Regions from separate parts of the Arthrobacter sp. NPDC092385 genome, predicted to be linked through region 1. Evidence: riboswitches for the same ligand, from Rfam matches in the RefSeq annotation. Region 1 holds a riboswitch; each other region holds the start of a gene.
The links. Region 1 has a riboswitch for cyclic di-GMP ahead of ACIQCY_RS06315 (hypothetical protein). Riboswitches for the same ligand answer to the same signal wherever they lie in the genome.

Region 1 (9,873 bases):
GCGCGCCGTCGGGCATTGCCGTGGCCAGGACGGTCACGACGCCGAAGGGACTCTCCGCGCCCACGCTCGACGCCGTCATGCTGGACCTCCGCGGCCACGGGCGCGGGACGTCGGCGTCCGACGTCGCCGAACGGCTCGGCATGGCCCGGGTCAGCGCGAGGCGCTACCTCGAGTTCCTCGTGTCGCGGGGACAGGCGCGGATCGTCCCGCAGTACGGTTCGGCAGGACGTCCCGAGAAGTTCTACGTCTGGACGGGCGACGCGCGGAGCACCTGAGGAATAACCACCGGCCGGGGAGGTTGTGGTGGGAATGACTGAGAACACGACAGACCGGACAGGCGCCAGGCGCAGCACCATCGGCTTCATCGGCAGCGGCAACATCGGCTCGCAACTCGCGCGCCTCGCTGTCGGTCGCGGCGACCAGGTCGTCATGAGCAACTCCCGCGGCCCCGAGACGCTCCAGGACCTCGTCGGAGAACTCGGTGAGGGCGCCCGCGCCGGAAGCGTCGAGGAGGCGGCCGCGGAGGGCGACGTCGTCGTCGTCACCATCCCGCTGAAGGACATCGGCTCCGTTCCCGTGGAGCCGCTCGCCGGGAAGCTCGTCATCGACACCTGCAACTACTACCCCCAGCGCGACGGCCGGATCGCCGAGCTCGACGACGAGAGCACGACGACGAGCGAACTCCTGCAGCGACGCCTCCCGGGCTCCTCGGTGGTGAAGGTGTTCAACAACATCCACTTCGAGCAGCTCACCACCGACGGCACGCCTGCCGGCACCCCCGGCCGGCGGGCCCTGCCGATCGCGGGTGACGACTCCGACGCGAAGCAGGCCGTGGTGGAACTCCTCGACGAATTCGGCTTCGACGCCGTCGACGCCGGGTCCCTCGCGGAGGGCTGGCGCTTCCAGCGCGACACCCCGGGCTACGGCACGGTGCATGACGCGGACGGCATGCGCGAGGCGCTCGGCCAGGCCAGGCGCTACGCCAAGATGCGCTGAGCGGGACCTCCTCGGGAAGCGCTGCCTGGAGCCGGCCGAACAGGCGGGCTACCGGGTTGCGATGACGACCGGCGAGCAGCGCGTCGCGTCGCACACCTGGTATCTCGCGGAGGTGCCCTTCGCGGTCGTCGTGTAACGGCCCGAATTGGCGATGCGGGTCCGCACTCCGTTGGTCAGGAGCGTCACGGTCGAGCCCGTGGCGCCCGTCCAGGTGAGCGTGGTCGAGGTGGCGCTGCGGACCTTCGTGCTCGTCGCGGTCAGGGCGATCGCGGGAGTGGCCGGTGCGGGAGTGGGCGTCGGGGTCGACGTCGGGCTCGGAGTCGGGGTCGGAGTCGGGGTCGAGGTCGGCGTCGGGCTCGGCGTCGGGGTCGTCACCACGGGCCCGGCCCCGGCCGGGATGAAGGAGAAGTCCCGGATGACGACCTTCTCGGGCTTCACATGCGCCGGGTCGCCTCCCCCGCCGCCGGTGACCCAGAGGTTGAAGTGGATCGTCTCGCGGGCCGGCTCGGGCACGTTCTCGCCCTGCTTCACGGTGCGCTTGAGCAGCGTCCCGGAGGAGCCCTCCCCCGCGAAGGTCTCGAAGGTGAGCTTGTTCGGCTCCCAGATCAACCGGTGTGTCAGGACGAGATGGCTGGTGACGTCGAAGATCGCAGTATCGTTGCCGACCCCTGGCGGCTTGCTGGCATCGAACCAGTAGCCGTGGCCCTGGGTGATCGGCCACACCTGGTTGTTGATGCTGCCGCCTCCCCACGAACTGGCCTCGCACAGGTCGATCTCGTTGAAACCGGGCGCCACGGCCGGGTCGTAGGTGAAGAGGCAGCCCCACACCACTTCCTTCTGCAGCGTGGTGAGGTCCTTCTCGATCGTGGTGCTGTAGGTGCCGTAGCCGAAGCCGTGCCGCGTGGTGTTGAACTCCGCGCCGATGGTCGACTCCCCGGTCGGATTGGAGAGGGTCATGGTCACGTGGCCATTGGCGTCCGGGCTACTCACGTTGGCGGCGGCGAACTGCTGGTTGTAGTTCGGGGCGCCGTTCGACCGGCGCTTCTCCCAGTTGAAGCCCTTCCAGGCGAAGTCGCCCACCGGTCCGGGATCTACGGCCAGTGGGGTGGTGTTGGCCGTGACGGGCCCGGGGACCGATGCCATCAGCAGGACGGCCGCCAGGGCGGCGCCCAGGAGTGATCTCCGGCCGCCCGACATCCCTCGGCGGGCACGGGACGACAGGGTCGAAGGAGGCATGGCTGAGACCTTTGCTGTTCGATGGCCCGGCTGACCCCGTGGGTCCCGTGGCTTTGCGTCACCGGTTCGCACCGGTTTTGCCCTTATCGCTGAGCGGGTGCATCCAGCGGTGCCGCTGGTCCTGGTGGCAGGTCCCTCGACACGTCAATCCTCCCGCATGCCCCTTCCGGAAGGACCTTCCATAAGCGCAGGTATTGCTCAATATTGACGCACTCCCGCCGCCCGGCGGACGCCATGCCTCCACTCGGGTACCTTGGTTTAATGCTTCATGGTCCCCGCGGACCCGGTGAGCGTCTCAGTGCGGCCGGCCCGGCGCACACAAGTCACCGCAGCAGTGCCCGCGCGCACGGAAGCAGGAAGTGGAGTGTGCTGAAGCATGGGGATCATGTCACCAGATGATCTGTCCGTCGATGACGGACATCGAGACAAGCAGGACGATTCGTTCGGCGGCCGGACGCTGTTGATCCGGGCGATCGTCCTCGTGACGGCCGTCCTGGGGCTGAACTACATCGCGTGGCGGTGGCTCTATTCGATCAACTGGGACGCCTGGTGGATCGCCATCCCGCTGGTGCTGGCGGAGACCTACTCCCTGATCGACTCCCTGCTCTTCGGCTTCACGGTGTGGAGGTTGCGGAAGCGACAGGCCCCCGAGGCCCCGCCCGGCCTGACCGTGGACGTCTTCATCACCACCTACAACGAGCCGCTGGACCTCGTCCTCACCACCGCACGCGCAGCGAAGAAGATCCGCTACCCGCACAACACCTGGATCCTCGACGACGGCAACCGCGCCGAAGTCCGCGAGGCCGCGGAAGCCGAGGGCATCGGGTGGATCACGCGCTCCGCGGACTGGAAGGACATGCCCCGGCACGCCAAGGCGGGCAACCTGAACAACGCACTCATGTCCACGGACGGCGAGTTCCTCGTCATCCTCGACGCCGACCAGATCCCCGATCCGCTCCTCCTCGACAAGACCCTCGGCTACTTCACCAACGAGAAGATGGCACTGGTGCAGACGCCGCAGGTCTTCATCAACGTGCCGGACTCGGATCCGCTGGGCAGCCAGGCACCGCTGTTCTACGGCCCCATCCAGCAGGGTAAGGACGGGTGGAACGCGGCCTTCTTCTGCGGCTCGAACGCCATCATCCGCCGCGAGGCGCTCATGCAGCTCGGCGTCACGCGCTACGTGACGGAGATCGAACTCGCTCTGCACAAGGCGCTCAAGACCTCGGACAAGGTCATCGCGAGGGCCAAGAAGAACCTGGGCGCGCACAACGAGCGCGTGGGCGAGGCCCTGGACCTCGTGGCGAAGGACCTGCGCAGGGTCCGTCGCCGCCTGCGGAAGGGCGACGGGATCTCCGAGGTCACCTACGAGTTCCAGCAGCGGGTCGTGGCTGTCACCCGCGGACTCGTGGCTGCGGACATCGCGGCCTTCCACGAGGACCTGGCCTCGCTCGAGGACCTCGACATCGAGGGCCTGGAGGCCGGGCTGCAGGACGCTTCCGCCAGCACCCCCGGCCTCGCCGTCGTCGACGACGCCGCGCTCGACCAGCTGGCGCAGCGCTCGTGGTCCCCGCTCGCCGCGATCGACGCCGTCCGCGTCCTGATCGAATCGGTCAACGCCGACCGCAGTGGCGAGGCGCAGGCCGTGATGCCGATGGCCACCATCTCCGTCACCGAGGACATGGCCACGTGCATGCGCCTGCATGCGCTCGGCTGGGAATCCGCGTACCACCACGAGAAGCTGGCCGACGGGCTCGCGCCCGAGGATCTCAACTCGATGCTGACCCAGCGCCTGCGCTGGGGCCAGGGGACCATCCAGGTGATGTTCCGCGAGAACCCGTTCGCGCAGAAGGGCCTCACGATCGCCCAGAAGCTGATGTACTGGGCCACCATGTGGAGCTACCTGTCCGGCTTCGCAGCGCTCGTCTACATCGCGGCACCGATCATCTACCTGCTGTTCGGGATCCTGCCGGTCAACTCGATCAGCACCGAGTTCTTCGTGCGGCTGATCCCGTTCCTGCTGGTCAACCAGCTGCTGTTCGCCGTGGTCGGCAAGGGCGTGAAGACGTGGCGCGGGCAGCAGTACTCGCTCGCCCTGTTCCCCGTCTGGATCCGCTCGATCACCTCGGCGTTCGGCAACGTGTACCTCGGGCGGAGCCTCGACTTCGCCGTCACCCCCAAGACCCTGCAGCAGGACAACACGCTGCGGTGGGACCTCGTGAAGCCGCAGCTCTGGGCCATGGGCCTGCTGGTGGCCGCCGTGATCGTCGGCGTCGTCCGCATGCTCATGGGACAGGCGGACATCCTCGGGACGTCCGTCAACATCGTCTGGGTCATTTTCGACCTCGTCATCTTCAGTGTCATCATCGAGGCCGTCCGCTACCGGGGCTACGAGCACTACCAGGCGGACATCGCGAAGGCGAAGGCCCGCCAGGAAGCGAAGGGATGACGGCTCCCCGTCGGGGGCGACAGCAGTGGACGGCATGCCTGACCCTGATGGTGACGCTGGCGCTGGGACTCCTGGCCGGAGTCACGCCGGCACAGGCGACCACGGCCGTCCTGCCCGCCACCACCGCCGAAAACGACCGGACGCCCGTCGAGGATCCGACCGGGCTGACGGAGGGCCGGTACTTCGGGCCCGAGCTCGACTGGTCCGTCGACAACGCCCGCGCGTATGCCGACCGCACCGGGATCACGCCGTCGTTCTTCAGCCGGCCGGTCGCCTACCCGCTCGATGCCGACGCGGAGCGCGACCTGATCGATCTGGTCCGGCAGGAGGCGTCCCTCGGTGCCGTCGCCGTCGTGTCCCTCGAGCCGTCGAAGCCGCTCGCCGAGCTGACGGAGGACGACGCCGATCATCTCGCGGACACGCTCGGGCGCATCAGCGACGAATTCCGCACCGGGTTCTTCCTCCGCTTCGCCCCGGAGATGAACGGCACCTGGTTCAGCTGGGGCCAGCAACCCGACACCTACGTCGAAGCCTTCCGCACCCTGGCCGACGAGGTCCACGCGCGGGTGCCGTCCGCCGCGATGGTCTGGGCGCCGTCGTACGCTGCCGGCTACCCGTTCACCGAGGCCTACGGCGCCGTGGAGGGCCTCGGCTCCGGCACCGTCACCGCCCTCGACACCAATGGCAACGGCCTGATCGACGAGGGCGACGACCCCTACCGGCCCTACTACCCCGGCGACGACGCCGTGGACTGGGTGGGCCTGTCCCTGTACCACTTCGGCAGCTACGAGCAGGGCGCGACCACGGACGCGAAGGGTACGCGCGAGTACTCCGGCGCGATCACGACCTCCGTGCTGCCCGAACCGGGAAAGTTCGCGGACCAGCTCGCGGGCACCTACGGTGCGGCTCCCGGCGCTCCCCGGATCGACTTCGCGAAGGAGTACGCCGCGGGGAAGGGCAAGCGGTTCCTCGTCCAGACGGCCGCCCTCCACGATCCCGAAGACTCCGACAGCGCTCCGGAGGCGGAGATCAAGCGGGCATGGCTGAACCAGGTGTTCGACCCCGCCATCGCCGAGGAGTACCCCGAGATCGGCATGGTCGCCTGGCTCGAGGCATCGCGCCCGGAGCCCGAGGCCCAGGGCCACACGGTCGACTGGGGCCTCGGCGGAGACGATGCGACGGCGGCGGCCCTCCGCAGTACCCTCGACGCGGCACCCGGGGTTCGGCTCGGCCCGATCACCGACGTGGTTCCGCAGGAGGACGCGAACGAGTCCACCAGGCAGGTGTGGCAGGCCGGCGCACCGGTCAGCGCCGTGATGGGCTGGCTCGTGCTGTGCGTCGTCGGGCTCTTCGCCCTGGTGCTCCTGGCCGGACTGGCCAAGCGTGTGGTCCCGCAGTGGCGCTACCCGGACGAGCATGCACCGCGGGACGCCCGGATCGACCTGCTGCGCGGCTGGATCATCACCTCGGTGGTCGTCACCCACATCGAGGTCGCCGGCCCCTGGTCCTTCATCTCCCGCAACCTCATCGGGACCATCACCGGCGCGGAACTGTTCGTCCTGCTGTCCGGCGTCGTGCTCGGGATGGTGCACCCCATCGCGGTCGAGCGCCGCGGTGCCGTGGAGGCTGCGAAGGGGACCACCCGGAGGGCGCTCAAGCTCTACCTCACGTCCCTGGCCGTGGTCCTCACCGTCTACCTGCTGTCCCTCGTCCCCTTCATCGATGCGACCGTGCTGACCACCTTCACGGACCGTGGGACGGGCGGGGCGGGTACCGAGGCCGCAGGCCGCGTGTACGACCTCTACCCGAACATCACGCGCCTGTTCGACTACCCGCCGGCCGGGTACGCGATCCGGGACCTCCTGCTCCTCACCATGGGACCGTGGGCCTTCAACATCATGGGCCTCTACGTGGTGCTGACACTGACGGTCCCGCTGCTCGTCCTGATGCTCCGCAGAAAGCTGTGGTGGCTGGTGCTCGCCATCAGCTGGGCGCTCTACATCGTGGACAGCATCTTCCACCTGCGCGTCCTCCCCTCACAGTTCCAGGACGTCTTCCCGCTGCTCACCTGGCAGGTGATCTTCGTCCACGGCGTCGTCCTCGGGTATCACCGCCGCGCCATCATCGACGCGCTCAGTACCCACCGGGGGAAGATCTTCGTGGGCGTGGCGACGGGTGCCTACGCGCTGGCGCTGGGAACCCTCTGGCTGAACTACACCCTGGGACTCGATCTCCCCTTCATCCCGACGGGCTTCTACCAGACCCTGTACGAATCCGGGTACGTGCGCGTGTTCCTGCAACCGGGGCGGCTGCTCAACCTCGCCTTCTTCATCCTCGCGGCGCACGTGATCCTGACCTCGTTCTGGAAGCCCATCAACACGCTGACGGGCTGGCTCTACATCCCGCTGGGCCGCGCGAGCCTGTACGTGTTCATCGTCCACGTGTACTTCGTGCTCGCGGTCGCCAACATCCCCGGGCTCGACCGCACGAGTGCCTGGCAGGGACTCGTGATCCACGCCGTGGTGACGCTCGCCATCTGGGCGATGGTGAAGAAGAAGGTGCTGTTCCGGGTGATCCCGAACTAGCCGGAGATCAGTCGGTGCCGCGCCAGATCCTGCGCCAGAAGGAGGCCTTGGGCGGCTCCGGCGGAGCCGCGGCCTCCGCCGTGCGGCGGGCCGCCTCCCGGCGTTCCCGCCAGCGCTCCACCTCGGCATCGACGTCGCGCAGTCTGGTGATCACGGGCGGACCTCCGAGGAGCTGGCGCCGCGCGTCGATCACGCGGTAGTTGAAGTCCTCGAGGACCTCGCGGACCTGCTTCTCGGTGTACTGGCGGTCGAGGCGGTCGTCGAGTTCGGCGTCCTCCGTGCGCAGCAGGATGGCCCGCGGACCGAGCCCGGTGATGTTCTCGCGCTGGATCAGTCCCTTGACCCACCAGTCCGGATCGTGGGCCTCCCCCAGGCCGGGGATCGGCTTGCCGGCGAGCGCCAGGTTGTCGAAGTCCCCGCGCGCCACAGCACGGTCCACGATCAGGCGCGCACGCTTGGCCTCGTCCTCGCCCTCCCGCAGCGGGGCCAGCTCCCCGTCCGGCGCCGCGTCGCCGTCGTCGTCCTGGCGTTCCCGTTCGGCCATGGCGTCGGCCACTCCCCCGCCGTCCCGGGCAGCACGGTACTGGGCCGCCTTGCGCAGCCTCTCCTCGTGTTCCTGGGACCTGCTGATGCCGCCGCCCTCCGCCTCGCTCGTGCCGGTCCTTCCAGTATTCCGAGGCCGCGGAGGGGCGTGCAACCGATTCTCCTGCCGACGAACGGGCTGGCGGCCGGAGGATTGCGGGCTCGTGCACGTGCTTCGGCGGCGACAGCCCGTTCCGACGGCGCGTCCTGGCACGACACGCACTGTCCCGTCCGAAGCGCGAGCGCGAAGCCGCAGCAGTACGCCGCCAGGGACGCGGGGCGAGCCGGTCGACGACGTCGGGCCACCTCCGTGAAGGTGGCCCGACTTCGTTCGCCGTCAGGGACGCGCTAGGCGAGCCAGGCGGTCGTGTCGCCAGGCAGCTTGCCGTCCGCCAGGGGCGAGCTGCTCAGCAGCACGGTTCCCGCGGGCAGGTCCACCGGCGTCGGACCGAAGTTGGTGACGCAGTGCCAGCCGCCGGGACGCGTGAAGTGCAGGACGTCGGCGGAGGACTCCTCGATCCACTCGAAGTCCTCGTCGCCCTGCAGCTCGCGGCGCAGTTGCAGCGCCCGGCGGTAGAAGCTGAGGTGGGAGGCGGGATCGCCCTCCTGCACCTCCACCGCGTACTCACCGAACCACTCGGGCTGCGGCAGGTGCGCCCCCTCGAAGCCGAAGCCGAAGGACCGGCCGTCCTTCGTCCAGGGCAGCGGCACGCGGCAGCCGTCACGGCCCACGTCCACTCCCCTGTTGCGGAAGAAGGTGGGATCCTGGCGGTCCTCGTCGGCGATGTCGGCGACCTCGTGCAGGCCGAGCTCCTCGCCCTGGTACAGGTACGCGGAGCCGGGCAGCGCGAGCATGAGCTGCGAGACGGCGCGGGCCCGGCGCTCCCCCAGCTCACGGTCGAGCACCGGTTCCGTACCGCCGCTCATCAGCCAGGCCGAACCGTCCTGGCCACCCTCTCCGCCCTGGCCCGGCTTGCTCGTGCCGTCCGGTCCTGCCGGCGGCAGTCCGTAGCGCGTGGCATGCCGCACGACGTCGTGATTGGAGAAGACCCAGGTCGACGACGCACCGGAGGACGTAGCCTCGACGAGGTTCTTCGTGATGATGTCGCGGAACTGGTGCGGGTTCCAGTCCGCCTTGAGGAGGTCGAAGTTGAACGCCTGGCCGAGTCCCTCGGGGCTGGCGTAGCGGGCCCGACGGTCGGCGTGCACCCAGGCCTCGGCGACGGCGGTGCGCGGCGGCGTGTATTCGTCGAACACCCTGCGCCATTCTGCGAAGACCTCGTGGACCTCGTCGCGGTCCCAGAAAGGGTGTCGGCCGTTGTTGTTGCCACCCTCGGGCCCGAGCTCGGCCTTCGAGGGCAGCGGCTCGGTCATGTCCTTCGTCAGCGCGTGCGCCACGTCCACGCGGAAGCCGTCCACGCCGCGGTCGGACCAGAAGCGCAGGGTCGTGAGGAAATCGTCGCGGACCTCGCGGTTGTCCCAGTTCAGGTCGGGCTGTTCCCTGGCGAAGATGTGCATGTACCACTGGCCGTCCTCCGTGCGCTCCCAGGCCGGACCGCCGAAGACGGACTCCCAGTCCGAGGGCGGTTCGGCGCCGTCGGGGCCCTTGCCGTCGCGGAAGATGTAGCGGTTCCGTGCCGCCGAGCCCTTGGGCGAGGCCAGCGCCTCCTGGAACCAGGCGTGGCGGTTGGAGGTGTGGTTGGGCACGATGTCCGCCACGAGCTTGATGCCGGCCTCGTGCAGGGCGGCGATCATCTCGTCGAAGTCCTCGAGCGTGCCGAGTTTGGGGTCGACGTCGCGGTAGTCGTCGACGTCGTACCCGCCGTCGGCGAGAGCCGACGGGTAGAACGGGCTGAGCCACACGGCGTCCACGCCGAGGGACTTCAGGTACGGGATCCGGGAGGTGATGCCCTTCAGGTCGCCGATGCCGTCACCGTTGGAATCGGCGAAACTGCGCGGGTAGATCTGGTAGACGGCGGCCTGGCGCCACCAGTCCGGGTCCTGCATGCGGGCGGCGAACGCTTC
Region 2 (9,873 bases), on a different contig from region 1:
CATGACCTGCGGAATCGAGGCGGTCGACGAGCGCGGTCGTCGCGGGCGAGCTCAGGTTCAACTCCTCGCGAAGGAGCCCGGGGGTCACTGTGAGGCCGGCGCGTGCGGCACCGATCATGATGCTCAGCGCGTGGAGGTCCGTCCGGTGGAGGCTGTCGCGCTCGCTGGCGACGTCGACATAGCGGTCCGTCTCGACCGTGAACTGCTGCATGAGCGCCATGAGCTCGTCCCTCGCGGCCATGATCCCTCACCTTCTTCGCCTTCAGTTTAGGTCTGTTCCCATTATCTCCATGATAGATATACTTTTCGGTAGAGATATTGAGGAAAGGCACGGAGGACATGAAGAACACCTGGTTGAGGGTCCTGCTGCCCGTCGTCGTCGTGCTGATCTGGCTGGTCGGCGCAGCGGTGGGTGGCCCCACGTTCGGCAGGCTCGAGGAGGTCTCGAGCAATGACCAGGCATCGTTCCTCCCCGCGAGCGCGGAATCGACGGAGGCGGGCGAACTCCAGCAGCAGTTCAGCGATTCCGATGCGATTCCCGCGGTCATCGTGGCCGAGTCCGGGTCTCCGATCGATCCGCGCGACCTCGGTGCGTACGAGGACCTCGGCGCCACACTCGGCGGGGTCGAGGGCCTCGAGCCCCCCGCCGAGGGAGCCCCCGCCGTCGCAGGGCCCATCCCGTCCGAGGACGGCTTCGCGGTCCAGTACATCGCGTTCGTCTCCTCGGACGCCGAGCTCGCCGAGGTCGTCACGGAGCTGCGCGCGGTCCTGGCGGACGAACTGCCCGACGGCGTGACCGGCTACGTCACCGGTCCGGCGGGCTTCACGAACGACCTGGTGGAGGCCTTCGGCGGGATCGACGGCATCTTGCTCGGTGTGGCGCTCGGCGCGGTGTTCGTCATCCTCCTCGCCGTCTACCGCTCCATCGTGCTGCCGTTCCTCGTGCTCCTGACCTCGGTGTTCGCGCTCGCCACGTCGATCCTGCTGGTCTTCGGCTTCGCGAAGCTGGACTGGATCCAGCTCAGCGGCCAGAGCCAGGGCATCCTGTCCATCCTCGTGATCGGGGCGGCAACGGACTACGCGCTGCTGCTCGTCGCCCGGTTCCGCGAAGCGCTGGGGGAGAACGAGACGAGGTGGGAGGCCATGCGCGTGGCGTTCCGCGGGTCGGTGGAGCCGATCCTGGCCTCCGGGGCGACAGTGATCCTCGGCCTGCTCTGCCTGCTGTTCTCGGACCTCAACTCGAACAAGAGCCTCGGGCCGATCGCCGCGATCGGCATCGTGTTCTCACTCGCAGCAGCGCTGACCCTCCTCCCGGCGCTCCTGCTGCTCTTCGGCCGCGCAGCCTTCTGGCCGCTGCGTCCGCGCTTCAGCCCGGAGGCCGCGGCCGGCATCACGCCGCACCACGGAAGGCACGCGGCACACACCGGAGCCGGAGCCGAGACGGGGCTGGAGAGGCTCAGGGGGATCTGGAAGCGAGTCGCCCTTCTGGTGGCCCTGCGTCCTCGAGCGGTATGGATCGCATCGCTCCTCCTCCTCGTCGCCGGTGCGCTCGGCCTCACCCAGCTGCAGGCCAGCGGCGTGCCGCAGTCCGCCCTGATCCTGGCGCCGTCGAACGCCGTCGACGGCCAGGAGGCGCTCGGTCGTCACTTCGACGCCGGATCGGGCAGCCCGGTCTACGTCGTCGCACCCGAGGCCGAGCAGGAGGCCGCCCTGGGCGTCGTCACGGCCCAGGAGGGCATCTCCGATGCGACCGTGACCACCGATTCGAGCGGCGCGGCCGTCGTCGAGGACGGCCGGGTGCTGATCAGCGGGACGCTCGAGTACCAGGCGGACTCCGAGCAGGCTGAGGACGTGGTGCGGGACCTGCGCGCCGCACTCGACGACGCCGGCCCCGACGCGCTGGTGGGCGGCGTCACGGCGGTGGCGATCGACACGAACGACACGGCGCTCGCCGACCTCGTCAGGATCATCCCGATCGTGCTGCTCGTCATCCTCGTGGTGCTGATCATCCTGCTGCGCTCGGTGCTCGCGCCGTTGCTCCTCGTGGCCAGTGTGGCGCTCTCGAATGCGACGGCGCTGGGCGTCTCCGCACTGGTGTTCAACGGGATCTTCGGGTTCGAGGGCGCGGACGCCTCGGTGCCGCTGTTCGCCTTCGTGTTCCTCGTGGCGCTCGGCGTGGACTACAACATCTTCCTCATGACCCGCGTGCGTGAGGAATCGCTGCGGATCGGCACGAGGCCCGGCATCCTCCGCGGGCTCGGCGTCACCGGTGGGGTCATCACCTCGGCCGGCGTCGTGCTGGCGGCGACCTTCGCGGCACTGGGAGTCATCCCCATCCTGTTCCTCGCGCAGATCGCGTTCATCGTCGCGTTCGGTGTCCTGCTGGATACCGTGCTGGTCCGCTCGCTGCTGATCCCGGCCCTCGCGTACGACATCGGGCCGAAGATCTGGTGGCCCTCGAAGCTCGGCAGGGTGCCCTCGCCACGGTGACTCGCCGAGGGCGGGGCCTCGAGCCGGCATCGGCTGCCCGCTCGTACGGCGGGGCGCCCCCGCTCGCCGGAGCCGCGGGCTCGAGCGGCGCGGGCACGGGGTGGAGCAGACTGTCGCTACGCTCGAGGGTATGAATGAACTCGCCGCTTTTCTGGACGCCCGAATCTCGGAGGACGAGAAAGCCGCCCGCGTCGGTAATCTCCCCGAGGAAGTGTGGGGAGCCCGCGGCTGGTACGACCCGGAGCGTGTCCTCGCGGAGTGCCGGTCCAAGCGGCGGATCATGGACTACGCGAGTGCCGGACTCGATGAGGCCGAGGGGCTGGCCGTCCTGCGGCTGGTAGCGCTGCCGTGGTCGGGTCACAGCGATTTCAGGGCCGCGTGGAAGGCCTAGGGCCACCGGACGCCGGTTCCGTGTAAGCCCTCCCGCCGTCCTTCCACAAGCTTTGCGCAAGAAGCGGTCGATACTGTCCCGCGATCTTCCGCCGTCGTTACCCTTGGGATGTGCCCATCCATTCGACTCCGGTAGATCCTGCCCAGCACCAGGGCGGCGGGGCGGCACACCCTGAGAGCGAGGCCCTGCCGGGTGCGGGCGCGTCCGGGACGGCGGCGCCGCTCCTCGATCCGGGGGTGCTCAGGGACATGGAGGGTGACTTCGCGGACCCGTCGGTGGTCGGGAGGTTCGCCCGCGACTTCTCCTCGACGCTCGAGCAGAAGATCGACCGGCTCGACCAGCGGATGCGAGCGGGAGATGCGAGCGGGACGGAGGACGCCGTCCTCAGCGTGACGACGTCGGCGGCCATGGCGGGTGCAGTCCGCCTGGGCCACGCAGCGCTCGCGACGCAGCGGCTCATCGCCACCGATGGCCTGGACGGCGCCCGGCGTTCGATGCCCCTGCTCCGCGCGTGCGCTGCCGATACCATCCATGCGCTGCAGGACCTGTATCCGGAACGGCCCTCGGAGTAGGCCGCTAGCGTGGGGCGGAGCGTCGGGGCATGATGCGGAAGCCGACCCCGCGCACCGTGGTGATCAGGTCGGGGTCTCCCTCGCTGCGGGCGAGTTTCTGGCGGAGGTTGGCGATATGCACCTCGATGGCGCGTTCGTCCGTGCGGCTGACGAAGTTGTACCCGCGGTAGTCGCCGCCGCGCGAGACGCGCACCAGTTCCTCCTTGGTCCGTACGGCGCCGTTGCTCCTCATCAGCTCGTGCAGCAGGTTGAACTCCGTCTTCGTGAGCGGCAGTTCCGCGCCGGAACAGGTCGCCGTGCGGGCCTCGCTGTCCACCACGAGGTTTCCGTTGCGCAGGAGGGTGTCGGAGCCTTCCCGGGGGCCGCTGCCGGCGCTGGGGCCCTGTGCGGCCACGGCGGGCGGGGCGGGCTGGGCTTGCGGATGGGCGGGGAGAAGGCGGGGGCGGCGGAGCATCGCATCGATGCGGGCCCTCAACTCGCGCGGGCGGAACGGCTTCACCACGTAGTCGTCCGCCCCGGCCTGCAGGGCGGTGAGGATGTCCGTCTCGTCGGCGCGACCGCTCAGGACGATCACGTAGCAGTCGGTGGTGGAGCGAAGCCGCCTCAGCACCTCGTAGCCGTCGATATCAGGCAGCCCGATGTCCAGGGTGACCACCACCGGGTGCTGCTGCCGGACGACATCGACGCCCTCCCGGCCCGTGGCAGCGACGCTCACCTGGAAGCCCCCCTGCTCGAGGACGGCGCAGACGAGGTTGCGGATGTCGAGATCGTCCTCGATGACGACGGCGGCCCGGCGCTCACCGGCAGGAAGGCTACTCATGGCCTGACGTCCCGTAGTGGCGCCGCAGCGCGCTCCAGGCGACTGGTGACGAGTGCCCCCGTACTGGCGGAACGCCCGGGGCGGAGACTGTATGGAATTGACCTGTCCTGGGCATACTCCGTGGACCTGTTCCCTTCGGCGGCCCGGCTGACCGCGTGGGTCCCGTGGCTTTGCGTCCCCGGCTTGCACCGGGTTTGCCATTGTCGGCGAGCGGCTGCTCGCCCGACGATACTAGCAATCTTGCCTGACACTTCAAGGACAGGACGTGTCGCGGCGGCGGGGGACTCTGCTGCGGCCCTGTCCACACCGTCACCTCGTCCCCGAGGCGGGCTGTCGCAGGAGGGCCGATGCGCGGCGCACCGCGTCGTCGACGGCCGCGAGCGCCGCCGAACCGTGGCGCCATTGCTGCCAGTACAACGGCACATCGACGTAGCCGTCCGGGTCCAGCGCGGTGAAGCCCCGTCCAGCGGGTTCATGCCCGAGCTCCAGCTCGGACACGAGCCCCCATCCCATGCCGAGGCGGATCGCTTCGGCGAACTCCTGCGCCGCCGGGACGTAGTGGCGGGGCGGGTCGAGGGCGCGGCGCGTCCGTGAACGGAGGTACTGGTCCTGGAGGTCGTCCCTGCGGTCGAAGACGATCACCGGGGCCTCACCGAGCTGCTCCGGTGTCGCGCCTCCACGGAACCACGCCTGGTGGAACTCGCGGGTGCAGACCGGGACGTAGCGCATGATGCCGAGGGAATGGGAGGAACACCCCTGCACGGGCTCGGCCACGGAGGTGATCGCGGCGGCAGCGGCCCCGCTGCGGAGCAGTTCGAGGGAGTACTCCTGGTCCTCCCGCAGCACCTCGACCTGCAGGGTCGCGGCGACCGGGGCCAGCGCGGGCAGCACCCAGGTGTGCAACGAGTCCCCGTTGACCACGATGGTGATGCGTGGGCGCTGCCCCTCGCCGCTCGCGTCGAGCTCCGCCGCGAGCTCCGCCGAGAGCAGCTCGAGCTGTCTCGCGAAGCGGACGATCGCCTCACCGGTCTCCGTGGGGCGCAGCGGGCGGGTCCTGGTGATGACAGGGCGGCCGACGGCGATCTCGAGCGATCGGATGCGCTGGCTGACAGCCGACGGGGTGACCGAGAGCGCGGCCGCCGCAGCCTCGAAGCTGCCCTCGCCCACAATGGCGGCGAGCGCCTTTGCCTGGGCGGGCTCGACGTGCTTCATAAGTACGTCTTACCATGCTGAAGAACCTTTAGCTGGCCTGAACCGCCGCCGGATCCTAGGTTGGTGGGGTGATCACCACCGCTGCCACCGGCCTCGCTGCAGGCCTGACCCTCATCGTCGCCATCGGTTCGCAGAACGCCTTCGTCCTGCGGCAGGGGCTTCTCCGGTCCCATGTCCTCCTGGTCGTGGTGGTGTGCGCCGTCTCCGACCTCGTGCTGATCGCGCTCGGCGTCGGCGGACTGGGCGTGGCCATCGAGCAGGCACCCGTGCTCCTCGAGGTGGTCCGGTGGGCGGGTGCGGCGTTCCTCGGCGGATACGCCGTTCTCGCGGCGCGGCGGGCGCTTCGGGGCGAGCACCTCGAGACCGCCGGCGGTCGCGCCACGTCGTGGAAGACGGCCCTCGGGACATGCCTGGCCCTGACGTGGCTCAATCCCCACGTGTACCTCGACACGGTGCTGCTGCTGGGGTCCCTCGCGAGTACGCACGGGTCGGAGGGGAAGTGGTGGTTCGCTGCCGGGGCGGGCCTCGGCAGTATCGTCTGGTTCACGGCTCTCGGTGCCGGGGCCCGTTTCCTGGCCCCCCTCTTCACGCGGCCCTGGGCCTGGCGGGTCCTGGACGCGCTGATCGCCGTCGTCATGCTCCTCCTCGCGGTGATGCTCGTCGCCCGGTAGCCGGAGGCCGGCCTCACAGCCCCGGCATCGGCAGGGCAGGGAATCGTTCCTGCCCGGCGCGTCGGCGTGCTCCCCGCAGCGGCTGCTACTGCTCGCCGTTGGCGCGTTCCTCGATCCAGTCCGTCGCCGCGTCGGACAAGAAGACGCCGTCGGGCCCGCGCTCGCCCATCCACCAGGAATCCGCGGCGATGAGGCCACCCGCGCGGCTGATATCGGCGACGACTTCCGGCGTCAGTGCATCCCCGTTGTTGGCGACGAGCCAGTCCCGCGTCTCCGGCATCACGTCGTTCCACCACTGTTCAAGATCCATGCCCGAAGTATGGCAGCCAGCGGTGGCGACATGCTGTCGGTGTCGACGCGCCTCTGCCCGGGCTTGTCCGACACCCCTGGCGCAGACCCACCGGATATCGTTGGGCGTGGACGGAACCAGTGAGGGGGCACTCCGCATGGCATGCAGTGGCTGCGCGACATCTTCGAGACTCGACTTCGAGTTCAGCATGGCTTTCCAGCCCATCTATGATGCGGTTGCCGGTCGCGTGTGGGGCTATGAGGCGTTGGTCCGCGGCCTATCGGGCGAGGGTGCTCTCGAGGTGCTGTCGAAGGTCGGGCCGGAGCAGAAGTACCGCTTCGACCAGGACTGTCGGGTCAAGGCGATCGAACTGGCGTCGCGCCTGTTTCCTGCAGGTGAGGATTTGAAGCTGTCCATCAACTTCATGCCGAACGCAGTCTACGAACCGGCTGCGTGCCTTCGGGCGACGCTGGGTGCAGCCGAGCGGTACAGCTTTCCGACGACGTCCATCATGTTCGAGTTCACGGAGGATGAGGAGGTGACGGACACCGCCCACCTCACGAATATCATCGCCGAGTATCGCAAGCATGGTTTCACCACCGCCATCGACGACTTCGGCGCCGGCCATGCAGGGCTGGGGCTCCTGGTCGAGTTCCAGCCGGACCTGCTCAAGATCGACATGAAGCTCATCCGCGGTGTCGACAGCAGTGCAGCCCGCCAGGCCGTCGTCACCGGCGTCGTGGGCATCGCCGACGAGCTGGGCATCACGGTGCTCGCCGAAGGCGTCGAGACGGAGTCGGAGTTCCTGTTCCTCACGGCGGCCGGCGTCCGCCTGTTCCAGGGATACTGGTTCGCGAAGCCGGCCTTCGAGGCACTTCCGGACGTGCATCGCTGGTCTGCCCCTGACGTCACCGCTGTCGCCTAGCGTTCGGGACGGCGCGGACCTGATCGCGGAGGCGCAGGCGTACCGTGGGCGGATGGCAGCCACCGAATCCCGTCAGCAGCACATCGTGAGCACCCTCGTCGAGGCCCATCAGGACCTCATGGGTGTCGACCCCCTCGCCTTCCGCGCGCGGTTCCGGAAGATGGCTGCGGATCCCTACGCTTTCTACCGCGGGAGTGCGTCCCTGTTCTACACCGACATGGCGGACCTCGAGGACAGCTGGGCGGACGAGCGCACCGGCCGGGTCTGGATCCACGGGGACCTGCATGCCGAGAACTTCGGCACCTACATGAGCAACGAGGGCCGGCTGACCTTCGACGTCAACGATTTCGACGAGGCGTATGTCGGTCACTTCTCCTGGGACCTGCGCCGCTTCGTCGCGTCGCTGACGCTGCTGTGCTGGCAGAAGGCCCTGCCGTCCGAGGCCGTACGGAACCTCGCCCGCACCTACCTCGAGGCGTACCTCGGCCGGGTCGCCGACTACGTGGAGGACGAACAGTCCGCTTTCGCCTTCGGGCTCGAGAATACGGAGGGCCCTATCCACGACGTCCTGCAGCAGGCCCGCGCCGCGCGGCGCACGCGGCTGCTCGACTCGCTCACGCTCATCGAGGACTACGAGCGCCAGTTCCGCGACGACGGCTCGATCAGGACGCTCGACGAGGATGAGCATGCCGAGGTGGCGGCGGCCTTCGAACGCTATCTCGGGACCATCCCCGACAGCGAGCGCTCGCGCCGCCGCGTCTTCTACCGGGTGAAGGGCATCGTGGGCAAGAAGGGCTTCGGGATCGGCAGCGCCGGCCTGCCGACCTACAACGTGCTGATCGAAGGATTCGACGAAGCGCAGGAGAACGACATCATCCTGACGATGAAGCAGTCGAACATCGCCGCTCCGAGCCGGATCGTGGACGACGAGCGCGTCCGCGGCTACTTCGCGGACGACGGGCACCGGGCCGTGATCAGCCAGCGCTCGCTGCAGTCCCACACCGATCCCTTCCTGGGCTACACCACCATCCGCGGCGTCTCGTTCGTGGTGTCCGAACTCTCCCCCTACAAGCGGGACCTCTCCTGGGACGACCTCACGGAGCCGGAGCAGATGCAACCCGTCCTCGAGGCACTGGGCCAGGCCACCGCGAAGATCCACTGCTCCACGGACGAGGACAGCGACCACGACCTGGTGCCGTTCCGCACCGAGACCGCCATCCTCGACGCCGTCGAGCGCTCGCGTTCCGACTTCATCGAGGACATCGTCGAGTTCGGTGAAGCCTACGCGGACACGGTCCGGAAGGATCACGCGCTCTTCGTCGACGCCTTCCGGGAGGGCCTCATCACCGCCGTTCCCGCTACCTGAGGAAAAGGAGTTGAGTCAAGAGGACTCAACTTCGTTTTGATCCTCGGCGCCTCCCCGCCTATACTTGAGTGCAGAACGCTCAATCTACGCGCCCGGCGGATGAGCGCCTCGCAAATCCCGGGCAGTCGAAAGGAAATTGCATGTCACGTGCAGTAGGTATTGACCTCGGAACCACCAACTCGGTCGTCTCGGTTCTCGAGGGTGGCGAGCCCACCGTCATCGCGAACGCCGAGGGCGCGCGCACCACGCCGTCGATCGTCGCTTTCTCCAAGTCCGGCGAGGTCCTGGTCGGCGAGATCGCCAAGCGCCAGGCCGTCAACAACATCGACCGCACCATCTCCTCGGTCAAGCGCCACATGGGCACCGACTGGACCGTCGCCATCGACGACAAGAAGTACACGCCGCAGGAGATCTCCGCGCGCATCCTCCAGAAGCTCAAGACGGACGCCGAGAGCTACCTCGGCGAGAAGGTCACCGACGCGGTCATCACCGTCCCCGCGTACTTCAACGACGCCGAGCGCCAGGCCACCAAGGAGGCCGGTGAGGTCGCCGGCCTGAAGGTCCTGCGCATCGTCAACGAGCCCACCGCGGCAGCCCTGGCCTACGGCCTCGACAAGGGCAAGGAAGACGAGCTGATCCTCGTGTTCGACCTCGGCGGCGGAACGTTCGACGTCTCCCTCCTCGAAGTCGGCAAGGACGAGGACGCCTTCTCCACCATCCAGGTCCGCTCCACCGCCGGTGACAACCGCCTCGGTGGCGACGACTGGGACCAGCGCGTCGTCGACTACCTGCTCTCGCAGGCCAAGGCGAAGGGCGCCGATCTGTCGAAGGACAAGATCGCCCTGCAGCGCCTGAAGGAGGCTGCGGAGCAGGCCAAGAAGGAACTGTCCTCGGCGACGTCCACCAACATCTCGCTGCAGTACCTCTCCGTCACGGCGGACGGACCCGTCCACCTCGACGAGCACCTGTCGCGCGCCAAGTTCCAGGACCTCACCAAGGACCTGCTGGACCGCACCAAGAAGCCGTTCCACGACGTCATCTCCGAGGCAGGCATCAAGGTGGCCGACATCGACCACATCGTCCTGGTCGGCGGCTCGACCCGCATGCCCGCCGTCGTCGAACTCGTGAGGGAGCTCG
Region 3 (9,873 bases), on a different contig from region 1:
CCGTCCTCGTCGAGGACCTCGCCGGGAACGCTCGCTTCGCCTCGCTCGTCGCCGCGTTGGGCCTGCCCGCGGACGACCGGGACCCCACAGGACCGGTCGCCTGACCGCAAGCACCAATTCGGGGCGGCGGGGGAGCGCGCCACATGGTCCGATGGAGGAATGGACAGGCAGGAAATGTACGACGTCGTGATCGTGGGTGGGGGAGTGTCGGGCCTGAGCGCGGCGCTCGTCCTCGGACGGGCACGGCGGAACGTGGTTGTCATCGATCAGGGCACGCCGCGGAACGCTCCGGCCGATGCCGCCTACGGGTTCATCACGAGGGACGGAACCGCTCCGGAGCAGCTCGTCGCGCTGGCCCGGCAGGACCTCGGGCCGTACGGGGTCCAATTCGTCGACGCCAGTGCCGAGGGGGCGCGGCGGATACCGGAGGGGTGGTCGGTCGGCACTGCTGACGGCGGGTCGGTCCAGGGGCGGCACGTCGTCCTGGCCACGGGCCTTCGCGATGTCCTCCCCGACGTCCCGGGGGCGAGGGAGGCGTGGGGGCACGGCCTGCTGCAGTGTCCGTACTGCCATGGCTGGGAGGTCCGGGACCAGGCCCTCGGCGTGCTGGGGTCCTCTCCCACCTCGATCCACCAGGCACTCCTGGTCCGCCAGTGGTCCGACGACGTCACCTTCTTCCCGCACACGCTCGGGTCGCTGTCCGAGGACGACGAGCGCCGCCTGCGCAACCGGGGCGTCAGCATCGCCGAGGGACGCGTGCAGGGTTTCGCGTTCGGGCCGGCGGACGACGATGCGCCACGGCCCGTCAGGGGGCTCCGCCTCGATGACGGTTCCGTGGTCCCGTGCTCGGCAGTGTTCTGCGAGCCGGGGGCGGACGCCGGCCTTCCGTTGATCGACGCCCTCGGGTGCGACATGCGCGACGACGGCTGCGTGTCCACCGACGAGATCGGGCGAACCTCCGTGGAGCGGGTGTGGGCCGTCGGCAACGCCGCGGATCCTGCTGCCCAGCTCGTGCCCGCGGCAGGGGATGCCTACCGGGTCGCGGTCGCCGTCAACGCCCTGCTCGTCGAGGAGGACTGCGAGGTGTGCCTGGAGGCGGAGGAGGCGGTCAGCGAAGGCGTGTGACTGCCGCCGATCCGCGATCTGCGCCGGACGCAGGAGGGCCCCGGCTCGGCCGGGGCCCTCCTCCGCCTGGCGGTCCGCCCTACGTGCCGCTACCTGCCGACGTCGGGACGGGTTGCCTCATCCTGCGCCTGGAAGGGTGTCTCCTCGACGTGGCGCGGGTCGCCGCCACTCGGGCCGGTGGGCCCGGTGCTTCCCGTGTCCATCGCGGTGACGACCGGCGGGACATCCAGTGGGAGGTCACCGCTGGCGCCGATGTCCAGGCCGGGGTCCTGGGGGGCCTTCGCGCCGTCGTCGCTCCCCGATCCGCGCTTCTTCAGCACGCCCTTCAGGGAGTCCTGAAGCTCGGGGGCCTTGCTCTTGATGGTGCCGGTGGTGGAGGACACACGGTCCTGCACCTTCGGGCTGTTCCAGAATTGCTGGGCCCTGGTCTTGATCTGCTCATAGCTCTCCCGGCCCGCCCGCGTGCCGAGGACGTAGCCAGCGGCCATACCTGCCGTGAAGACAAGTTTGTTCTTCATGCCGTTCTCCCTTCGGTGGACTGCGATGCATTCGAATCTAGACCACGCAGCCGGGAGCGGCGAGGGAAGTTTTCCGAGCCGGGCCTGCTGTAGAGGGGATGCGCGTCCGATCAGCCCTACCGTTCGTCCGGAGCGTGCAGGATGATGGGACGGGAAAGCGTTATCCAAGTCAGAGGGGTGTCAGTGGAACAGAGGGTGCGAGAAGTTCCGGTCCGCGAAGGGAGCGACGGCGGCTCGCGACGCCGCCCGCGCGTCCTGCTCCTCGTGACCGCCCTGGCGATGCTGCAGGTGATCTGGCCACTCACCATGGACCTGTACCTGCCGTCCTTCCCCGCGATCCGACGGGAGTTCGGTGCGGATGAATCCGCTGTCCAGCTCACCCTGACCGGGGCCTTCATCGGGATGGGACTCGGCCAGCTCACCTCCGGTCCGCTCTCCGACGCCATCGGACGGGCCCGTCCGCTCGCGGTGATGATCCTCGTGTACTGCGTCGCGACCGCCTCCTGTGCCCTCGCGCCGTCCCTGGAATGGCTCATCGCGAGCAGGGCCTTCCAGGGCATGGGCTCGGCGGCGTGTGCGGTGATCGCGCTCGCGATCGTCCGTGATCTCTACAGCGGCAAGGAACTGCTCGTATTCCTCGCACGCCTGTCCATCGCCTCGGGCGTCTTCGTGGTCGCCTCGCCCGCACTCGGCGCCCAGCTCCTGCAGGTGGTGGGGTGGAGGGGTCTGTTCTGGGTGCTCCTCGGCTACGGCATCGTGTTGCTCTGCGTTGCCGGCGTGATCCTGCTGCGGAACGAGACCAACACGCCGGACCGCCGCCTGCTGCGGCAGGGCGTGCGCCTGCGGAATGACTACGGGAACCTGTGGGGGGACGCCCGGTTCCGCTCGGTCGCCGTGGCGGGCGGGCTCCTCTTCGCCGCGATGATGTCCTTCATGGCGGGCAGCGCCTTCCTGCTCCAGGAAGTCTTCGGGCTCACTCCCACCGGGTATGCCCTGCTGTTCGGCGCGCAGGGCGCCCTCATGGTGGTCGGCGCGCAGGTCGGCGGGCTCGTGGCCCGGCGCACGTCACCCGTCCTCGCGGTCCGCATCGGCGCCGTGGCCCTGGTCATCAGCGCGGTCGTCCTGCTGCTGAGCGTCGGGCTCGCCCCGCAGCTGGGCGTCTGGGGGCTCATGGCTCCGGTGATGGGGTTCACGACGTCGTTCGGCCTGGTGAACCCGGCACTGCAGGCCACCGCGCTCGAGCATCACGGGCTCCGTGCGGGTACGGCCGCCTCCGTGCTGGGTGCGTCCAACATGGTCGCCGCGGCAGTACTGGCCCCGGCCACCGGCGCGTTCGGGTTGTCCTCGCCCGTGCCCACCGCCGTCGTCATGCTGGCGTGCGCGGTCGTGGCAGGCCTGTTCCTGGTGGCCGGGGTGCGTTCCTCAGGAGGAGCGGCGGGCGGATTCGACGACGTCGGGACTCACCGGGGATGACTCCGGCTGCTGGTCGCGGCGGTCCAGTTCCTCGGTTACTTCCTCGTGCCGGATCTCGGTCTCCAGGGACGGCTCGCCATCACGGGCGTACTCGTAGTCGAGCTCGCGGTGGAGCTTGCTGTTCAGTACCTCGACCTCGGGCAGGTCGAGGGTGGTGAGGTCTTCCGGGAAGTCCTCGGACGGCGACAGTCTGGTATTCATGGGGGCCTGTTCGGTGATACGACGTGGACACTGGTGCCGGGCCCGCTTCTAGACCACGCATGCCGGGCGGTACCCGGCAAAGGGAAATAGTATCGACCGCATGTGGATAACGGAAGCCGCCGTGCCCTACCCCGAGGTGTTCTTCGCCTCCCGCTCCGTGTGGTTGTACAGCGCGACGGGGACACCGCCCATGGGAAGCCGGATCGCGCGGGCCCTGCCCTCGCGGGCCGCCCCGGGCGGGCCCAGCGTCGGTGGTGGGAGCTAGCCTTCTCCTGGATCGAGGACCAGACAGGGGAGGCAGCATGCCCGAGGGCGACAGCGTCTTCCGGTTGGCCGCGCGGCTCAGGAGATCACTCGACGGCCGTACGCTCAGGCGGGGGGACCTCCGTGTTCCGGCCCATGCCACCGACGTCCTGGACGGTATGCGGGTGGCGGACCACGCGACCCACGGCAAGCACCTGCTGACCCGTTTCCACGGCGGACTGACACTCCACACGCACCTGTTGATGCAGGGGTCCTGGACCGTCACGGCCGCGGGAAGGAAGCTGCCGCACAGACTGCTGCCGGATGCACGCGTGATCCTCGAGGTGCAGGACGGGCCGACGGCGTACGGACTCGACCTCCCCGTCGTCGACCTGCTGCCGACCCGGAGCGAGACCGACGTCGTCGGGCACCTCGGGCCGGACCCGCTGCGGGAGGACTGGTCCGCCGACGAGGCGATCCGCAGGCTCCGCCGGGACCCGGGGGAGCGCGTCGCTGCTGCCCTGCTCGACCAGCGCAACATCGCGGGTTTCGGGAACCTCTGGGCCAACGAGCTCTGCTTCCTCCGCGGCGTCCATCCGGACACCGCGTTGGCGGACGTCGACGTCCCCGCGCTGGTGGCTCTCGGGGCCCGATGCCTCCGTTTCTCCGCCTTGCAGCCGAACGCCCACCAGGTCACCACGGGGAACACGCGCAGGGGCCAGCAGCACTGGGTGGCAGGCCGGGCCGGGAAGCCGTGCCTGAGGTGCGGGACCACGGTGCTCGTCAGGGGCGAGGTACCCGGCGACCCCGGCCGCCGTCGCACCTGGTGGTGTCCACGCTGCCAGCCGTTGAGGGCCTCCTCCGGGTGACGCCGCCGGCCCCTCCCGTGCGTGCTGTGCGTGCCCGGCGTGTCCGTGCGTGCCCGGCGTGCCCGGCCCCTCCCGTGCGTGCCCGGCGTGTCCGTGCGTGCCCGGCGCGTGCGGACGTCAGCGACGGGCGGCGAGACCTGCCGCGAAGGCATCCGCGGACGCGGTGGTGCTGTTGATGCGCCAGTCGGCTTCCTTGTTGATGTGGAACCAGACCAGGGCCACCACGTCCTGCTGCGCGGAGACGTAGCTGAAGAGGCTGCTGATCCACTGGGGCTTCGATCCGCCCAGTTCCGAGGAAGCCGTCTCGGCGATCATGATGGGCTTGCCGGGTGCGAGCCGGCGGAGCTGCGCGATGCCCTCCCCGAACAGCGCCTGGGGTTCCTGCCAGGTGCTCCAGGACTGCGAGGTACCCCAGTTGTAGCCGTCGAGGGCCACGAGATCGACGTAGCCGGCGCCGGGGAACAGCTGGTCCAGGGGCGTCGAGCCCCAGTAGGGCACGTTCGGGTTCCAGACCCAGCTGATGTTCGTCGCGCCCGTCGATGCCACGACATCGTGCACGTGCTGGTACGCCGCGACGTAGTCGCCCGCACCGTTGCCGTTGACACCCTCCGCCCACGGGTACCAGTCCCCGTTCATCTCGTGGGCGAAGCGGAGGTACACGGGCTGGCCCCATTGTCCGAGCGCCATACCCCATTCGCGCAGATAGGCGTCGAAGTCGCCCGCCGCGATGCGGTCGAGGGAGTAGGCGGGCTGCGAGACGCCGCCTCCCCACGTCCACGGCTCCCAGGTCAGGAGCGTCTCCGCGCCACGGGCGCGGACGGCATCGAGCTCGGCGATGGGTGCGGGCTGGTTGAAGTCCTTGTAGGAGAGCACGATCGAGGGGGCCTCGCCGGCGATGCCTGCCACCTCGTCGAGCTCTCCGCCGGCCGCCGGGCCGCCGTTGGTCCCCACGCCGAACCGGATGCTCCTGGGTTCCGTGGAGACAGGAGCGGGTTCGACGACGGCGAAGGACGCGCTCGCAGTGGCGCTTCCGGCCGTTGCCGTGATGGTCACGGACCCCGCAACCACGATCGAGGCCTGGAACGTACCCGACGCCGTCGTGGTCATGGCCACCCGGGTGGTCCCCGCGACGACCGTTCCCTTGGTCCGCTTGGGGAAGCCGGAGCCCGTCACCGTGACCGTGGTGCCGGCTGCTCCTGACGTGCTGCTGAGTGCGATGGTGGCTGCTGCCTGGGCGGGCGGCGGAGCCAGGCCGACCATCAGGACGACCATCGCCGTGACGAGGAGGAGCAGGCGCGCTGTGGTTCCGCGTACATCGCGAAAGGATGCGGACTTCCCTGGAAGTAGAAGCATGATCGGCGCCTCGCTGGTTCGGTAGCCCGGCTGACCGCAGGGGTCCCGTGGCTTTGCGTCTCCGGCTCGCACCGGGTTTGCCCTTGTCCGCCGGGCGGTTGCCCGGGCGTCCTGGTCCCCGCCGGATCGCGGGGCCTCTTCCATTGTGCGGCGCGGCCTACCGCCATGAGCTCGGGACGAGCCGAAGGATGACGAAGGATTGATGCAGGTCTTGCGCAGGTACGGAGTACCCAGGGCGTAGGAGCGGCCGCACGCCATCGGTTTCGCCGATCTCGGGCGTAGTGCTGGGAATCTGCCGTGGCCTGGACCACAATGGGTTCTGCTGCGGGTTCACGGCTCCTGTGGCCGGGGGGTTTTGAGGGGAACGAATGAAGCAGAGACCGGCATTCACGAATACCATCGCAGCGCAGGTGGACGAATACAGTTCCACTTTCGCGGCGCAGGTCGGTCCGGTGCTCGCCGCGGTCTTCGCGCGCGAGCAGGAGGACCTCCGCCGGGCCGGGCTCCCGAGCGGGATCGCAGGCGTCGGCGACAGGCTTCCCGATGCGGTCCTGTTCGACACCACGGGGCATCGGACCCGGCTGGGTGACGTGCTCGGAGCTGCAGCCGCCATCATCGTGTTCTATCGCGGCTCGTGGTGCCCGTACTGCAGCATCGCCCTGCAGACCTACCAGCGCGAGCTGCGTCCGGTCGTCGAGGCCTTCGGGACCCGGCTCATCGCGATCAGTCCGCAGGCGCCCGAGATCTCCCTGCGGACAGCGAGCGACGCCGGCCTGAACTTCGCGCTGTACTCGGACGAGGGAAATGCGCTCGCCGGACACCTCGGGATCGTGACCGTGCCCAGCGCGGAATCGATGCGCGCCCGGGCCGCGCTCGGAATCGACGTCGCCGGGTCCAACATGGACCGGACTGCGGCGATCCCGTTCCCCACGGTGGTCGTGGTCGACGCCACCGGCACCATCCGCATGATCGATGTGCGGGTGGACTACACGACGCGGACGGAGACCTGGGAGATCATCGACGCCCTGATCACGCTGTAGGGCCGCCCTCAGCATCCGGCGTGCCGTCGCAGGCGCCGAGTCTGCTCAGGCGAAGGACACCGAGCGCAGGGTTCGTGGCGACAGCCGATCCTGGAGGACGAGCGTTGCCGCACCGAGTGCTGCGGCATCGTTGCCGTTGACGGACAGGCGGACTTCCACGGGGTGGATCGCCCGCGCCATCGCACGTCGGGAGAGGGCTTCCCTGATGATGTCCACATAGAAGCCGCCGGCACTCGAGAAGGCGCTCCCGGCGAGGACGATGAGCTGGAGGTCGAGGAGGTTCACCATTGAGATCACCGCGCTCGCTACGTAGTGGGCCGAGTCCTGTATCAGTCGCAGCGCCGTCGGATCCCCCTTCATCGCTGCGGTGCCCAAGGCGGCGAAGTCCTCCGAGATCACGCCCGTCAAAGGGATGTCGAGGTCACCCCGTGCGGCGGCGTCCGCGGCCTGGGCGACGACGATCCTCGGGCTCGCATAGAGTTCCAGGCATCCGATGTTGCCGCACGGACACTGCAGGCCCTTGGCATCGACCGTCACGTGGCCGATCTCGCCGACGTTCGAGCTCACGCCCTGATAGATGGTGCCGTCCATGACGATGCCCGAGCCGATACCCGAGCCCATGTAGACCGAGGCGTAGTTCGCGTAGCCCTCGGTGGCGCCGAGCCAGTACTCCCCGATCGCGGCCGCGGTGGCATCGTTGTCGAACTCGCAGTGGAACCCGGTGGTCGAGGCCAACGCCCGGCGGATCGGGAAATCGCTCCACGTCTCCAGAGAGGGGGCGTTGCGCAGGGTGCCCGCGGTGCGATCGAGAGGACCGGGTGTAGCGATTCCCATTCCGACGATGCTGCTGCGGTCCGCGCCCGAGTCGGCGATCAGGGCCTCGATATCCCTGGTCATCCGGCTGACCACCGTCAGGGGAGACGTATCGCCCGGACCCTCGACGCGGCGCCTGCCGACTACATGTCCGCGGAGGTCGGCGATGATGTACGTGATGTAGTCCTGCCCGATGTGCACTCCGATGCCGAGTCGGGAGGCCGGATTGAGCTCGAGGAACATGCGGGGTTTCCCGCCCGTCGATTCGCCGCGGCCGGACTCGACGATGATGTCCTCGGTGAGGAGCGTGCGCACGAGGGTCGAGATGGTGGCCTGGGTCAGCCCGGTCTTCTCGGCAAGTTCCACGCGACTGATGGGTCCGCTGGAGCGGATCAGGTCCATGATTCTGCCCCGGGAAGACTCGCGGCGGCGGGTCTTTTCAATCACGGTCAATGGTAGCTCAGCACTGGATGCGGGTGGAGGATCGGCCTCGCGGCCTCCCGGAGAGGAGGGCACGATACCGACCGAGGAACTCCTCGATCCCGGACTCCTCTCCGCTGTCGAAACACCGCCAGGTGCCGTTGATGCCGATCATCACGGAGACCACGTCGGGTCTCGCGCCGAGCATATCCCTCCGCCATCGCCGCTCCAGGTCCTGCAGCCGGTCCCCGCCCTTCCCGACATTCCGCACACTGCACCCTGCCAGTTCGTGCGCGATTGCCAGGAGGCGTACGCAGCCATGGCCGAGACCGTCGGAATCCCCACGCCACCCGCAATCGGTGACGCTGTCTCCAGCGAAGACCACCCGTCCCTCCATGTGTACGAGGCCTCCTGCGTTCGATGCACTCTGTTCAGTAGCCTAAGTCAGTACGGTTACCGTCCGGGCGATAGAGCAGGGGCGGCCGCGCCCGTCCTCCAGGCCCCTCCCGGTGCGAGGATAAAAGGAGACCAATCGCCGATCCTGCGAGGATGTACGCCCTTATGCAGCTCACTCTTGAACAGGTGTCCTTCGACGCGCCCGAGGCCGAGGCGCTGCGCAACGCGCAGCAGGCGGAACTGCACGTGCGCTACGGCAGCGAGGACCACGAGCCGGGACGGCCGCCCACCGTGGACGACGTGCCGTTCTTCGTGGTGGCTCGGACCTCCGACGGTGCTGCGGTCGGCTGCGGTGGCCTGCGGCCGCTCGGCGACGGCGGATGGGAGGTCAAGCGCATGTACGTGCGCCCCGCGTACCGAGGAAAGGGCGTTGCCACGGCGGTCCTCAGGCGGATCGAGGAGGAGGCCCGGGTTGTGGGATGCGACGAGCTCCTGCTCGAGACGGGCACGGAGCAACCCGATGCGATGAGGTTCTACGAACGGGAGGGCTATCGCCGCATTCCCGGTTTCGGGGCGTACGCCGGCGAGACCCGGTCCGTCTGCTACGCCCGCACCCTGGGGTGAGCGAGGTGGCCGGACTGCCTACGAGGTGATGTCCCCGACGACGGCTCCGAGGGACGCCAGCAGCGGGTCGGCGTCGGTGAACAGCAGGAACTCCTGCGATCCCGAGCCCATGCCGATCCGGCGCCCCGGGATGCGCGCGTCGGCGTAGACCGGAAGGACCTTGCTGCTGCCGAGCGGCGTGATGGTTCCGGGCTCGTACCCCGTGATCTCGAGGGCCGCGTCCGGCTCCACGAGGGACGCCTTGTTCACCCCGAGCAGCGCACGGAGCTTGGACCAGTCGAGACGCCGGGTTCCCGGGATGAGGATGAAGACCGTGGTGCCGCGGCTGACTTTCGCCACCATCGTCTTGACCCCGTCCGCACCCGTGAGACCCTGTGCCGCTGCAGCTTCGGCGAAGGTGCCGTCGTCGTTCCTCCGGACCAGGTGGATGTCGAGTCCGCGGCTCCGGGCGTCGCGTTCGGCAGGAAGAGGGCGGGTCCCGGTGGTGTCCATCCTTGCCATCCTAATGTCCGGTACTTACTTGACTTGCCTAATAAAGTGCCCTAAGAAAGTAACCAGCAGTTCTTCCACGGGTGGTCGAACCAGCTGGCGGCACCGTGGCCGCCCACCGATGAAAGGTACAAAGATGTCCTCAACACTCTCGGGCTCCAGGCGACTGGGCCTGGCCGCTGCCACGATGCTCAGCGTCGCAACCCTCGCCCTCAGCGGCTGCGCCGGCGGCAGCGGGGGCGCATCGAATGGAGGCGGCGGGTCGGAGAACAGCTCCGTCACCGTCTTCAACGGAGCCACCGGAACCAT

Region 2: it holds a riboswitch for cyclic di-GMP, as region 1 does, so the genes downstream of both, ACIQCY_RS01545 (response regulator transcription factor) here and ACIQCY_RS06315 (hypothetical protein) in region 1, are expected to answer to the same signal.
Region 3: it holds a riboswitch for cyclic di-GMP, as region 1 does, so the genes downstream of both, ACIQCY_RS00900 (glycoside hydrolase family 26 protein) here and ACIQCY_RS06315 (hypothetical protein) in region 1, are expected to answer to the same signal.

What each region holds. Positions count from the first base shown of each region.
Region 1 is NZ_JBIVQL010000003.1:272,992-282,864, reverse strand. It holds gene ACIQCY_RS06325 (response regulator) at 1-275, shown strand, start outside; gene ACIQCY_RS06320 (NADPH-dependent F420 reductase) at 310-996, shown strand; gene ACIQCY_RS06315 (hypothetical protein) at 1,045-2,232, opposite strand; cyclic di-GMP riboswitch class I at 2,250-2,324, opposite strand; gene ACIQCY_RS06310 (glycosyltransferase) at 2,618-4,681, shown strand; gene opgC (OpgC domain-containing protein) at 4,678-7,266, shown strand; gene ACIQCY_RS06300 (DUF1992 domain-containing protein) at 7,274-7,963, opposite strand; gene ACIQCY_RS06295 (glycoside hydrolase family 13 protein) at 8,197-9,855, opposite strand.
Region 2 is NZ_JBIVQL010000001.1:302,303-312,175, forward strand. It holds gene ACIQCY_RS01525 (MarR family winged helix-turn-helix transcriptional regulator) at 1-241, opposite strand, end outside; gene ACIQCY_RS01530 (MMPL family transporter) at 340-2,490, shown strand; gene ACIQCY_RS01535 (DUF6221 family protein) at 2,621-2,881, shown strand; gene ACIQCY_RS01540 (hypothetical protein) at 2,992-3,453, shown strand; gene ACIQCY_RS01545 (response regulator transcription factor) at 3,458-4,273, opposite strand; cyclic di-GMP riboswitch class I at 4,408-4,482, opposite strand; gene ACIQCY_RS01550 (LysR family transcriptional regulator ArgP) at 4,583-5,485, opposite strand; gene ACIQCY_RS01555 (LysE/ArgO family amino acid transporter) at 5,554-6,156, shown strand; gene ACIQCY_RS01560 (hypothetical protein) at 6,242-6,466, opposite strand; gene ACIQCY_RS01565 (EAL domain-containing protein) at 6,654-7,370, shown strand; gene ACIQCY_RS01570 (DUF2252 domain-containing protein) at 7,423-8,736, shown strand; gene dnaK (molecular chaperone DnaK) at 8,877-9,873, shown strand, end outside.
Region 3 is NZ_JBIVQL010000001.1:177,733-187,605, forward strand. It holds gene malQ (4-alpha-glucanotransferase) at 1-104, shown strand, start outside; gene ACIQCY_RS00870 (NAD(P)/FAD-dependent oxidoreductase) at 160-1,125, shown strand; gene ACIQCY_RS00875 (hypothetical protein) at 1,215-1,643, opposite strand; gene ACIQCY_RS00880 (multidrug effflux MFS transporter) at 1,839-3,116, shown strand; gene ACIQCY_RS00885 (hypothetical protein) at 3,066-3,317, opposite strand; gene ACIQCY_RS00890 (hypothetical protein) at 3,418-3,582, shown strand; gene ACIQCY_RS00895 (DNA-formamidopyrimidine glycosylase family protein) at 3,620-4,429, shown strand; gene ACIQCY_RS00900 (glycoside hydrolase family 26 protein) at 4,547-5,782, opposite strand; cyclic di-GMP riboswitch class I at 5,800-5,874, opposite strand; gene ACIQCY_RS00905 (peroxiredoxin-like family protein) at 6,151-6,822, shown strand; gene ACIQCY_RS00910 (ROK family protein) at 6,868-8,082, opposite strand; gene ACIQCY_RS00915 (GDSL-type esterase/lipase family protein) at 8,096-8,452, opposite strand; gene ACIQCY_RS00920 (GNAT family N-acetyltransferase) at 8,617-9,075, shown strand; gene ACIQCY_RS00925 (aminoacyl-tRNA deacylase) at 9,094-9,567, opposite strand; gene ACIQCY_RS00930 (ABC transporter substrate-binding protein) at 9,701-9,873, shown strand, end outside.